Nonomuraea sp. NBC_00507: one gene and its partners. The protein of the gene in region 3 binds, or shares a complex with, the protein of the main gene of each other region. Links are inferred from orthologs where the notes say so. Each region holds a gene or a part of one and is shown on either strand. Other genes may lie near its edges.

What was found.
Region 1: OHA25_RS46420 (region 3) and rny share a complex: the UniProt entries of both Bacillus subtilis proteins name them as parts of the possible RNA degradosome complex. The link is inferred for Nonomuraea sp. NBC_00507 from one-to-one orthologs.
Region 2: OHA25_RS46420 (region 3) and OHA25_RS53595 share a complex: the UniProt entries of both Bacillus subtilis proteins name them as parts of the possible RNA degradosome complex. The link is inferred for Nonomuraea sp. NBC_00507 from one-to-one orthologs.

The regions. Positions count from the first base shown.
Region 1 is NZ_CP107853.1:11,154,436-11,158,017, reverse strand. The notes cover bases 260-3,171. They hold rny (ribonuclease Y), read left to right. Parts: upstream 260-861; coding sequence 862-2,481; downstream 2,482-3,171. Other genes in these bases: OHA25_RS53190 (S9 family peptidase), read right to left, coding at 2,517-3,171; recX (recombination regulator RecX), read left to right, coding at 260-337. In the rest of the region: more of recX, read left to right, coding at 1-259; more of OHA25_RS53190, read right to left, coding at 3,172-3,582. UniProt on the Bacillus subtilis protein: Endoribonuclease that initiates mRNA decay. Initiates the decay of all SAM-dependent riboswitches, such as yitJ riboswitch. Involved in processing of the gapA operon mRNA, it cleaves between cggR and gapA.
Region 2 is NZ_CP107853.1:11,250,609-11,254,289, reverse strand. The notes cover bases 260-3,270. They hold OHA25_RS53595 (polyribonucleotide nucleotidyltransferase), read left to right. Parts: upstream 260-600; coding sequence 601-2,940; downstream 2,941-3,270. Other genes in these bases: OHA25_RS53590 (M16 family metallopeptidase), read left to right, coding at 2,937-3,270; rpsO (30S ribosomal protein S15), read left to right, coding at 260-282. In the rest of the region: more of rpsO, read left to right, coding at 13-259; more of OHA25_RS53590, read left to right, coding at 3,271-3,681. UniProt on the Bacillus subtilis protein: Involved in mRNA degradation. Catalyzes the phosphorolysis of single-stranded polyribonucleotides processively in the 3'- to 5'-direction. Necessary for competence development in Bacillus subtilis.
Region 3 is NZ_CP107853.1:9,632,435-9,636,000, forward strand. What follows is about bases 379-3,274. They hold OHA25_RS46420 (6-phosphofructokinase), read left to right. Parts: upstream 379-1,261; coding sequence 1,262-2,287; downstream 2,288-3,274. Other genes in these bases: OHA25_RS46415 (lactonase family protein), read left to right, coding at 379-964; OHA25_RS46425 (MHYT domain-containing protein), read right to left, coding at 2,426-3,166. Also shown: more of OHA25_RS46415, read left to right, coding at 50-378; OHA25_RS46430 (MHYT domain-containing protein), read right to left, coding at 3,305-3,566. UniProt on the Bacillus subtilis protein: Catalyzes the phosphorylation of D-fructose 6-phosphate to fructose 1,6-bisphosphate by ATP, the first committing step of glycolysis.

The sequences.
Region 1 (3,582 bases), 1.5 Mb from region 3 along the record:
CAACGACGAGGCGTTCGCGGCGGCCTGGGTCGATTCCCGCCACCATGGCCGCGGCCTGGCCCGACGTGCGCTGGCGGCTGAGTTGCGGCACCGGGGCGTGGACAACGACACGGTGAAGGAAGCCGTGGAGCGCCTGGATCCCGACCAGGAGGCGGAGACGGCCCGTCGGCTGGTGGACCGTAAGCTCGCCGCCACCCGATCCCTGGACCCGCAGACGCGCACCCGCCGTCTCGCGGGCATGCTCGCCCGCAAGGGCTACTCCTCCGGCGTGGCCTACCGCGTCATCCGGGAGGCCCTGGAGGAGGAAGGCATCGATCTCGAAGCTGACTTCCCCTGACCTCTGGCGCTCCGCTCTCTCCCTCCCAGGGCAAAGATCGGGAGTTTGCGTTTCGTTCACCTTTTTCGGCTCTGTCGCAGGGATTGGGCCCCCCGGTGTGGCTGTATCGGACCAGGTCACCCACCATCGCCGTGGTCCCCGGAATGCCTGGTCGTAGGGGGCTGACTGGCTCGGATGGGGGCAATACCGGCATTAATGGGGGAGATTGGGTCGAATGTGGAGCTGCAGGCCTGTAAGACACGCTTGATGGTGCGTTTGCTTGCTCGTGACCAGTTCGACGCATAACCTCGACGGCAGTGAGGGAGTTACTCCGCGCAGCGCGGATTGCCATACCGGTGAACGACGGACGAACGAGCTTGGTTGATCGAGGCGGGCAAGGTGTCGGCTGTCCCAGTCGACGCCCGGTCAGCCTTGGCTTGACATCGATCCCGGCGCCGAACGGGCTCTGCGCGGCGCGCTTGTGACCCCTCCCATGTTTGGTCCGCGTTATGAGGTGTTGACGACGCGAGGAGGGCGGGGCGCACATGGGGCCGCTGGTCGTGGTGCTGATGGTGGCGGTGCTCGTGCTCGCGTTCGGGATGATCGTCGCGCTTCTCGTCGTCATACGCCGCACCTCCGGCAGCGTACCGAAAGCGGGGGCCAAGCCGAGCCCCGAGCAGCTGCAGGCCGTGCACGAGGAGATCGAGCAGGCACGTGAGGAGGCGCGGGAGATCCGCCACAAGGCGGAGACCGACGCCGATGAGATCCTGCGCAGGTCAGAGGCGGCCGCCGAGAGCGCCGCGCAGATGCGCCGCGAGGTCGAGCAGGAGAGCCGGATACTCAAGTCCGAGCTCAAGGAGCTCCGTGCCGACCTCGAACGCCGGGAGGCCAGGCTGGCCGAGCGGGAGCAGCGGCTGGATGAGGAGGCCAGACGGCAGACCGAGCGGGACAGAAAACTGGCCGAGACCGAGATCGAGCTCGCCGACCGGCGCGAGGAGTTGCTCCAGGTCGAGGAGCAGCGCCGGGTCATCTTGGAGCGGGTCGCCGGGCTGACCACCGACCAGGCCAAGTCCGAGCTGGTCAAGGAGATCGAAAACCAGGCCAAGCGTGAGGCCGCGCTGATCGTCAGAGAGATCGAGGGCGACGCCCGCAAGGAGGGCGAGAAGCGGGCGACCAAGATCGTGACGCTGGCCGTGCAGCGGGTCGCGGCGGAGCAGACCGCGGAGTCGGTCGTCAGCGTGCTGCACCTGCCTGGGGACGAGATGAAGGGCCGCATCATCGGCCGCGAGGGCCGCAACATCCGGGCCTTCGAGTCGACCACCGGCGTGAATCTCATCATCGACGACACCCCCGAGGCGGTGTTGTTGTCGTGCTTCGACCCGGTCAGGCGGGAGACGGCGCGGCTCACACTGGAGAAGCTCGTGCTCGACGGCCGCATCCACCCGCAGCGCATCGAGGAGGCCCACGACCGCAGCCGCCAGGAGGTGCAGGACCTGTGCGCGCGGGCCGGTGAGGACGCCCTGGTGGAGCTGGGCATCACCGACATGCATCCGGAGCTGACGCTGCTGCTCGGCCAGCTGAGATACCGCACCTCGTACGGGCAGAACGTGCTCAAGCACCTCATCGAGTCCGCGCACATCGCCGGGATCATGGCCGCCGAGCTGAAGATGAACCAGACGCTGATGAAGCGCTGCGCCCTCCTGCACGACATCGGCAAGGCGCTCACGCACGAGGTCGAGGGCAGCCACGCGCTGATCGGCGCGGAGATCGCCCGCCGCTACGGCGAGGAGGAGGACGTGGTGCACGCCATCGAGGCGCACCACAACGAGGTCGAGGTACGCACCGTCGAAGCGGTGCTCACGCAGGCCGCCGACGCGATCAGCGGCAGCCGGCCCGGCGCCCGCCGCGAGTCCCTGGAGGCGTACGTCAAGCGGCTGGAGCGGTTGGAGGAGATCGCGCAGTCGTACGAGGGCGTGGAGAAGGTGTTCGCCATGCAGGCCGGCCGGGAGATCCGGGTCATGGTCAAGCCGGACGCGATCGACGACATCCAGGCCCAAGTGATCGCCAGGGACGTGGCCAAGCAGGTCGAGGAGGAGCTCACCTACCCCGGGCAGATCCGGATCACGGTCGTACGGGAGTCGCGCGCCACGGAGTTCGCCCGTTGACCATTGAGCCCCTTGAGCATGAGCCCGTTCAGTAATCAGCCCGCTACGGTGAAGATCTGCTGGTAGAAGGCCAGTTCGGCGGCCAGGGCGGCGGTGCGGGTCTCGGTGCGGCGGAAACCGTGTGACTCGCCGTCGAAGGCAAGATACGTGCAGGCGACCCCACGCTCTGACAGCGCGTCCGCGAAGGCCTCGGACTGCTCAGGCGGCACCACGGGATCGTCGAGCCCCTGCATCAACAGCATGGGGCAGGAGACGCCCTCGACGAGGGCGAGCGGCTCGCGAGCGGCGTAGACCTGCGGGTCTTCCGGTCCGACCAGCCACTCCACGTAACGTGAGGCGAAGTCGTGGGTGTGCGCGGCGAGCGGGCCCAGCATGCTGATGCCGTAGTAGGCCACGCCGCCGGCGAACACATCGGACCGGCAGCAGGCGGCCATCACCGTCCAGCCGCCCGCGCTCCCACCGCGTACCGCGATTCTGGCAGGGTCGGCCAGGCCCTCGGCGGCCAGCCATGTGGCGGCGGCGAGCGTGTCCGCGACGTCCAGCAGTCCCCACTGCCCCTTCAGCCGCTCGCGGTAGGCCCTTCCATAGCCCGTCGAGCCGCTGTAGTTGAGGTCGAGCACGCCGATGCCGCGCGAGGTCAGGAACGCCTTCTCCAGGTCGAGCGCGGTGTCGGCGTGTGCGATCGGCCCCCCGTGCACGAAGATCACGTAGGGCGGCGCTCCGCCCTCGGCGGCCGGATCGTGCGGCGGGTAGAGGAAGGCGTGAATGTCCTCGCCCGAGCGCGGCACCCGCACCGCCTGCGGCACGGGCAGGAAGGCCGGTTCCGGCAACCGCTCGATGTTCTGCCGCAGTGCCCGGCTCCGGCCCGAGGGAGTGTCCACGCTGACGACGGTCCGGGGAACGGTGGGGGCGTAGGCGATCCCGGTCACGGTCGCGCCGTCGGCGGCCAGCGTCCCGTCCCACCCGCGGTAGGGCACGTCGAGGTCGGTGAGCGTGCCCGACGCCGGGTCGAGCACGCCCAGGCGCAGGTCGGCGTGCCCGTGCAGGACGGCCAGTCGCCCATCCCCAAGCACGGTGTACGGCCTGCCGCCCAGGAGTCGC
Region 2 (3,681 bases), 1.6 Mb from region 3 along the record:
AGAAGGAGAGCCGTGTCCCTCGACACCGCTGCCAAGAAGTCCATCATCGGCGAATACGCCACGACCGAGGGTGACACCGGGTCGCCCGAGGTGCAGATCGCACTGCTGAGCAAGCGCATCAGCGAGCTCACTGAGCACCTGAAGACGCACAAGCACGACCACCACAGCCGTCGTGGCCTGCTTCTGCTCGTCGGTCGCCGGCGCCGCCTGCTGAAGTACCTGCAGAAGGTCGACATCCAGCGCTACCGTTCGCTCATCGAGCGGCTTGGCCTGCGCCGATAACATGGAAGGGAGCGGCACCGCGCCGCTCCCTTCTCCATATGGGTAGAGGCTCATATGAGCGCGGGCGCGTGGCGACGTGAAATGGTCCCACCGCCTGACGTACAACTGAAGATTCCGAGACACACAGCCCCCGCGTCCGCTCAGCACCATGCGACCCGCGACGCCTGCGGGCCGGTCCTCGGTAGTGGCTTCCGGTAGCAGTGACAGCATGTCTGACTGTGACATTCAACCGGGCGCTTCGATCGAAGACCGGCGCTGCACCTAACGAGGGTGCCGGTGAGAAAAGGGCGCGGGAGACCGACCACAAGGAGGTCCCCCGTGGAGGGTGTCCACACTGCTGAAGCCGTCATAGACAACGGCTCATTCGGCACGCGCACGATCCGGTTCGAGACCGGACGGCTCGCCCGCCAGGCGGCGGGTTCCGCCGTCGCCTACCTCGACAACGACACGATGGTGCTCTCGGCGACCACCGCGTCGAAGACTCCGAAGGACCAGTTCGACTTCTTCCCGCTGACGGTGGACGTCGAGGAGCGAATGTACGCCGCCGGGCGCATCCCCGGCTCGTTCTTCCGCCGTGAGGGCCGTCCCTCCGAGGACGCCATCCTCACCTGTCGCCTGATCGACCGGCCGCTGCGCCCGTCGTTCGTCAAGGGCCTGCGCAACGAGATCCAGGTCGTGGCCACCATCATGGCGCTCAACCCCGACCACCTCTACGACGTGGTCGCCATCAACGCCGCGTCCCTGTCGACGCAGCTGGCGGGCCTGCCGTTCTCCGGCCCGATCGGCGGCGTGCGGGTGGCGCTGATCGAGGGCCAGTGGGTGGCGTTCCCGACGCACCACGAGCTGGAGTCGGCCACGTTCGACATGGTCGTGGCGGGCCGGGTGCTCGACGACGGCGATGTCGCGATCATGATGGTCGAGGCCGAGTCCACCAGGGACACGCTCAAGCTGGTCGCCGAGGGCGCCGTCGCGCCCACCGAGGAGACCGTCGCGCAGGGTCTGGAGGCCTCCAAGCCCTTCATCAAGGTCCTGTGCGAGGCGCAGTCGCGCATCGCACAGGTCGCCGCGAAGGAGACGGCCGAATACCCGGTCTTCCTGGAATACCAGGAGGACGCCTACACCGCGGTCGAAGCGGCCATCAAGAACGAGCTGGCCGCCGCGCTGACCATCGCCGGCAAGCAGGAGCGCGAGAACGAGCTGGAGAAGATCAAGGCGCTGGCCGCCGAGAAGATCCTGCCCGACTTCGAGGGACGCGAGAAGGAGATCAGCGCCGCGTTCCGCTCCGTGATGAAGAAGCTCATGCGTGAGCGGGTCATCAAGGAGGGCGTGCGCATCGACGGCCGCGGCACCAAGGACATCCGCGCGCTGTCGGCCGAGGTCCACGTGGTGCCGCGGGTGCACGGCTCGGCGTTGTTCGAGCGTGGCGAGACCCAGATCATGGGCATCACGACGCTCAACATGCTGCGCATGGAGCAGAACATCGACACGCTCAACCCTGAGCGGACCAAGCGTTACATGCACAACTACAACTTCCCGCCCTACTCCACCGGCGAGACCGGCCGGGTGGGCTCGCCCAAGCGGCGCGAGATCGGCCACGGCGCGCTGGCTGAGCGGGCGCTGATCCCGGTGCTGCCCACGCGCGAGGAGTTCCCGTACGCCATCCGCCAGGTCTCCGAGGCGCTCGGCTCCAACGGCTCCACCTCGATGGGCTCGGTGTGCGCGTCCACGATGGCGCTGCTCGACGCCGGTGTGCCGCTCAAGGAGATGGTCGCGGGCATCGCGATGGGCCTGATCGGCGAGGGCGACACGTACGTCACGCTGACCGACATCCTCGGCGCCGAGGACGCCATGGGCGACATGGACTTCAAGGTCGCCGGCACCAAGGACGTCATCACCGCCCTGCAGCTCGACACCAAGCTCGACGGCATCCCGGCCTCCGTGCTGGCCGCCGCGCTCAAGCAGGCCAAGGGCGCCCGCCTGGCGATCCTCGACGTGATGCAGGAGGCGATCGCCTCCCCGGCGGAGATGAACCCGACCGCGCCGCGCATCATCACCATCAAGGTCCCGGTCGACAAGATCGGCGAGGTCATCGGCCCGAAGGGCAAGATGATCAACCAGATCCAGGACGACACGGGCGCCGAGATCACCATCGAGGACGACGGCACGATCTACATCGGCGCCACCGACGGCCCGTCCGCCGAGGCCGCGCGGTCGGCGATCAACGCCATCGCCAACCCGCACATGCCGGAGGTCGGCGAGCGCTACCTGGGCACGGTCGTCAAGATCGCCGCCTTCGGCGCGTTCATCTCGCTCATGCCGGGCAAGGACGGCCTGCTGCACGTCTCGCAGATCCGCAAGCTGCACGGCGGCAAGCGCATCGAGAACGTCGAGGACGTGATGAGCGTCGGCGAGAAGATCCAGGTCGAGATCGCCGAGATCGACGGCCGCGGCAAGCTCTCGCTGGTGCCGGTCGAGGTCATCGAGAAGGAGGCCGCCGAGAAGGAGGCGAAGGCCCCCGCGGGCGATGGCGAGACCACCGAGCCCGAGGAGGCCGCCGCGCCGGCCGAGGACAAGTCCGAGCGGCCCCGCCGCACCCGCACGCGCGTCCGCACCCGCAGTAGCAATGGCGGCGGCGAGGGGGACGACCGCAACACGTGAGTACGACCACGCTGCATCCCGGCAAGGACGGAGCCGGGGTGGTAAGGCGCACCGTCCTTCCGGGTGGGTTGCGCGTGGTGACCGAGACCATGCCGACCGTGCGCAGCGTCGCGGTCGGCATGTGGGTCGGCATCGGCTCGCGTGACGAGGCCCCCGAGCACATGGGGGCCACCCACTTCCTCGAACACCTGCTGTTCAAGGGCACTCCGACCCGCGACGCCATGGAGATCTCCGCCTCCATCGAGGGCATCGGCGGTGAGATCAACGCCTTCACCGCCAAGGAATACACCTGCTACTACGCCCGCGTGCTCGACGAGGACCTGCCGATCGCGGTCGACGTGCTCGCCGACGTGGTGACCAGCTCGCTGGTGACCGACGAGGACGTCGAGTCCGAGCGTGGCGTGATCCTCGAGGAGATCGCCATGCACGACGACGACCCCTCGGACGTAGTGCACGAGCAGTTCGCCGCCGAGCTCTACGGTGACTCGCCGATCGGCCGGCCCATCCTGGGCACGGTCGAGTCGATCAACGCGCTCGGGCGCGACCGGATCGTCGAGTACTACCACCGCTACTACCGGCCCCGCCGGACGGTGGTGTCGGTGGCGGGCAACATACGGCACGAGGAGGTCGTCGAGCTCGTCACCAGGGCGTATGAGCGGGCGGGCGCGCTGAGCGGCCCCGCCGAGTTCGCCGCGCCGCGCACCAGCGGCCCGGGCGCCGGCTCACGCTCCGGCGTCAGGG
Region 3 (3,566 bases):
TTCTGTCAATGAACTCACTGTCATAGTCAACCATGGAAGGATCGCCGCTGTGAAGCAGCTGCGCATAGGCGGATACGGCCCAGGCATCGTCACCATCGCCGCGGGTATCAGCCCGGGTCTCACCGAAGTCGCGGCGCCGTCGTTCCTGGCCGCCCACCCCTCGCTGCCGGTGCTGTACGCGGCGAGTGAGCTCGACAGCGGCGTGCTCACCGCCTTCGACGCCCGCGACGGGCTGACACCGCTGGACGAGCGGCCGAGCGAGGGCTCGCTGCCCTGTCACGTGGCCGTCGATCCCACGGGGAGCCTGCTCGCGGCGGCCAACTACGGCGACGGCACGGCGATCATCCAGCGGCTGGACGGGCGGGGCGCGTTCGACGGCGACCCGATCGTGCTGCGCCACAAGGGCTCGGGCCCGGTCGCCGGCCGCCAGGAAGGTCCACACGCCCACCAGGCCGTCTTCCACGACGGCCTGCTGCACGTCTCCGACCTCGGCACGGACGAGATCCGCCGCTACCGCTACGACGGCACGCCGGTGGAGCCGATCGTCCTGCACCCGGGCACCGGCCCGCGGCACTTCGCCTTCGCGGGCTCCCGCCTGTACGTGGCGGGCGAGCTCGACGGCGCCGTCACCCTCATCGACGGCGAGTGGCGCACGGTCGCGCCCGCCTCCCGTCACGAGGGCGAGAACTCCCTGTCCCACCTGCAGCTCGAGGGCGACCTGGTCTATGTGGGCAACCGGGGGCCCAACACGATCTCGGTGCTGCGGGCCGCCGACCTGTCCCTGGTGGCCGAGCTGCCCTCCGGAGGCGACTGGCCCCGGCACTTCGCCATCGACGGCGACCGTCTGTACGTGGCCAATCAGCGCTCGAACGCCGTGACCGTCTTCGCGCTGCGCGACGGCGTCCCGGAGCCGACCGGCGAGGCGTACGAGGTCGAGAGCCCGGCCTGCGTGCTGAGCACGTAGGGGGACACCGCCCTGGCGATCAGGTACGAATCCACCGTCCCCACCGCCACACAACCCAGCCGGACTCGGGGAAATGCTGGGCGAATTCCCTTGGACGCAATATGCCCGTTTTCGGGGACAACGAGCGCGGTGATCCCTATTGTCCCAGCGATGGCCGACACACCCGCGAAATTTCCTCCGTGCGATGTTTGCGTTACGGACCTGGCGTTTGGTCTAGACCACTGGGCGCGCGGACGGGCAGAATGCGAGTCTGAATACTGAGGTTTGGTCCGTGAACCCCATCGGGAGGAACCCGCCATGCGTATTGGAGTGCTCACAGGGGGCGGCGACTGCCCCGGGCTCAACGCCGTGATCAGGGCAGTGGTGCGTAAGGGGGTGAGCGTCTACGGCCACGAGTTCGTCGGCTTCCGCGACGGCTGGCGCGGCCCCCTCGAAGGCGACACGATGCCGCTGGACATCCAGTCCGTGCGCGGCATCCTGCCCCGCGGCGGGACCATCCTGGGCTCCTCCCGGACCAACCCCATCAAGATCGAGGGCGGAGTCGACCGGATCAAGGACAACCTGGCCACCACCGGCGTGGACGCGCTGATCGCCATCGGCGGCGAGGACACCCTCGGCGTCGCCAAGCAGCTCTACGACCGCGGCGTCCACGTCGTGGGCGTGCCCAAGACCATCGACAACGACCTGTCGGGCACCGACTACACCTTCGGCTTCGACACCGCCGTCAACATCGCGACGGAGGCCATCGACCGCCTCCACACCACCGCGGAGTCCCACCACCGCGCCCTCATCTGCGAGGTCATGGGCCGGCACGCGGGCTGGATCGCGCTGCACGCGGGCATGGCGGGCGGCGCCAATGTCATCCTCATCCCGGAGAAGCCGTTCGACATCGACCAGGTCTGCGAATACGTCGAGTCCCGCTTCCGCACCCGCTACTCGCCGATCATCGTGGTCGCCGAGGGCGCGCATCCGATCGAGGGCCAGATGGAGCTGCAGGCCGGCGAGCTCGACGCCTTCGGCCACGTCCGGCTGGGCGGCATCGGCGAGATGCTGGCCAAGGAGATCGAGAAGCGCACCGGCAAGGAGGCGCGCACCACGGTGCTCGGCCACATCCAGCGCGGCGGCACCCCGTCGGCCTACGACCGGGTGCTGGCCACCCGCTTCGGGCTGCAGGCCATCGACGCGGCCCACGAGGGCGACTTCGGCACGATGGTCGCCCTGCGCGGCACCGACATCGTCCGCGTCGGCCTCGACGAGGCCACGGCCGAGCTGAAGACCGTGCCGGTGGAGCGTTATTCCGAGGCCGAGGTCTTCTTCGGTTAGTTGAAAGCGGCTTGCAAGTGGCGCCCGTACCTTTGAGTCAGCGGGGTTTCCGCTACAACCCGCTCAAGGGTACGGCTTGCGCCGCAGCGAGTCGGCGGCCCACCACGCGTCGCAAGCCGTACCCTCTCACCCGGCCGGTCACCGCCGGGGCGTGCCGAAGAGATCGACTTCCGGCGCGCCCTCGTCGCGGTCGCGCAGCCGCTCCCTGAACTCCGCCTCGCTGCGCAGCTCCTTCTCCGAGGGCGACAGGATGACGGTGAGCAGCAGCCCCACGGTGATCACACTGATGCCGACGATCAGCGGCAGCAGGAAGTCGAGGGCTTTCGCGCCGGACAACGGCCCAGCCTCGCCGTGCATCTGCACTGTCATGGAGTACATGCCCGTGTAATGCATGCCGCAGACCGCCACGCCCATGACCAGCGCCGCCGCGCCGATCTTGAGAGCGCCGCTGACCCGCAGCGTGAACCACAGCGCCACCGTCGCCGCCGCGATCGCGATCAGGACCGAGAGCGACACGATGACGGGGTCATAGGTGACGTGGCCGGACATGTTCATGGCGGCCATGCCGAGATAGTGCATGCCGGCCACGCCGCACCCGGTCAGGGTGCCGCCGGCGAGCAGGAACACCAGACGCTCGCCGCCGTACGAGGCGAGAAACAGGCCCATGCCGACGACCACGACCGCGATGAGCGCGGAGGCGGCGGTGAGCAGGACGTCGTAGCGAATGACCGAGCCGCTCACCGAAAAGCCGAGCATCGCGATGAAATGCATGGTCCAGATGCCGGTGCCACCGATCGCGAACGCGGCGCCCACCAGCCAGAACTTGCCCTCGCGCCCGCCCACGAGACGGGCCCGCGAGGTCAGCAGAAGGCCCAGCATCGAACCGATGCTGGACATGATGTACGCGAGCACGGGCGTTAACAGCCCAAAAGTGAAATGGTCGATCGGCGACATACCCCCACCCATCCCCTTACGCACCGATAAGGGAGTATGAGCAGGGTGTCGCCGTCCGCGCAACTACCTTCTGCGTGCCCGCATCGGCGACATTTGCGGCATTTGCTGTATTGGCTGCTGACGGGGTACAGGCGGCGCCGGATAAGTCAGATGTTGCTGCTGGGCGGTGCGTCTGCGCAATTCGAGTTTGGCGACGAGTTCGGCGTCCTCGTGCAGTTCCTCTTCCGACGGGGACAGGATCACCATGAGCAGCATGGTCAGCGTGATCAGGCTGATCACGGTCATGAGCGGGACGAGGAAGTCCAGCGCGTCGGCTCCGGCGACC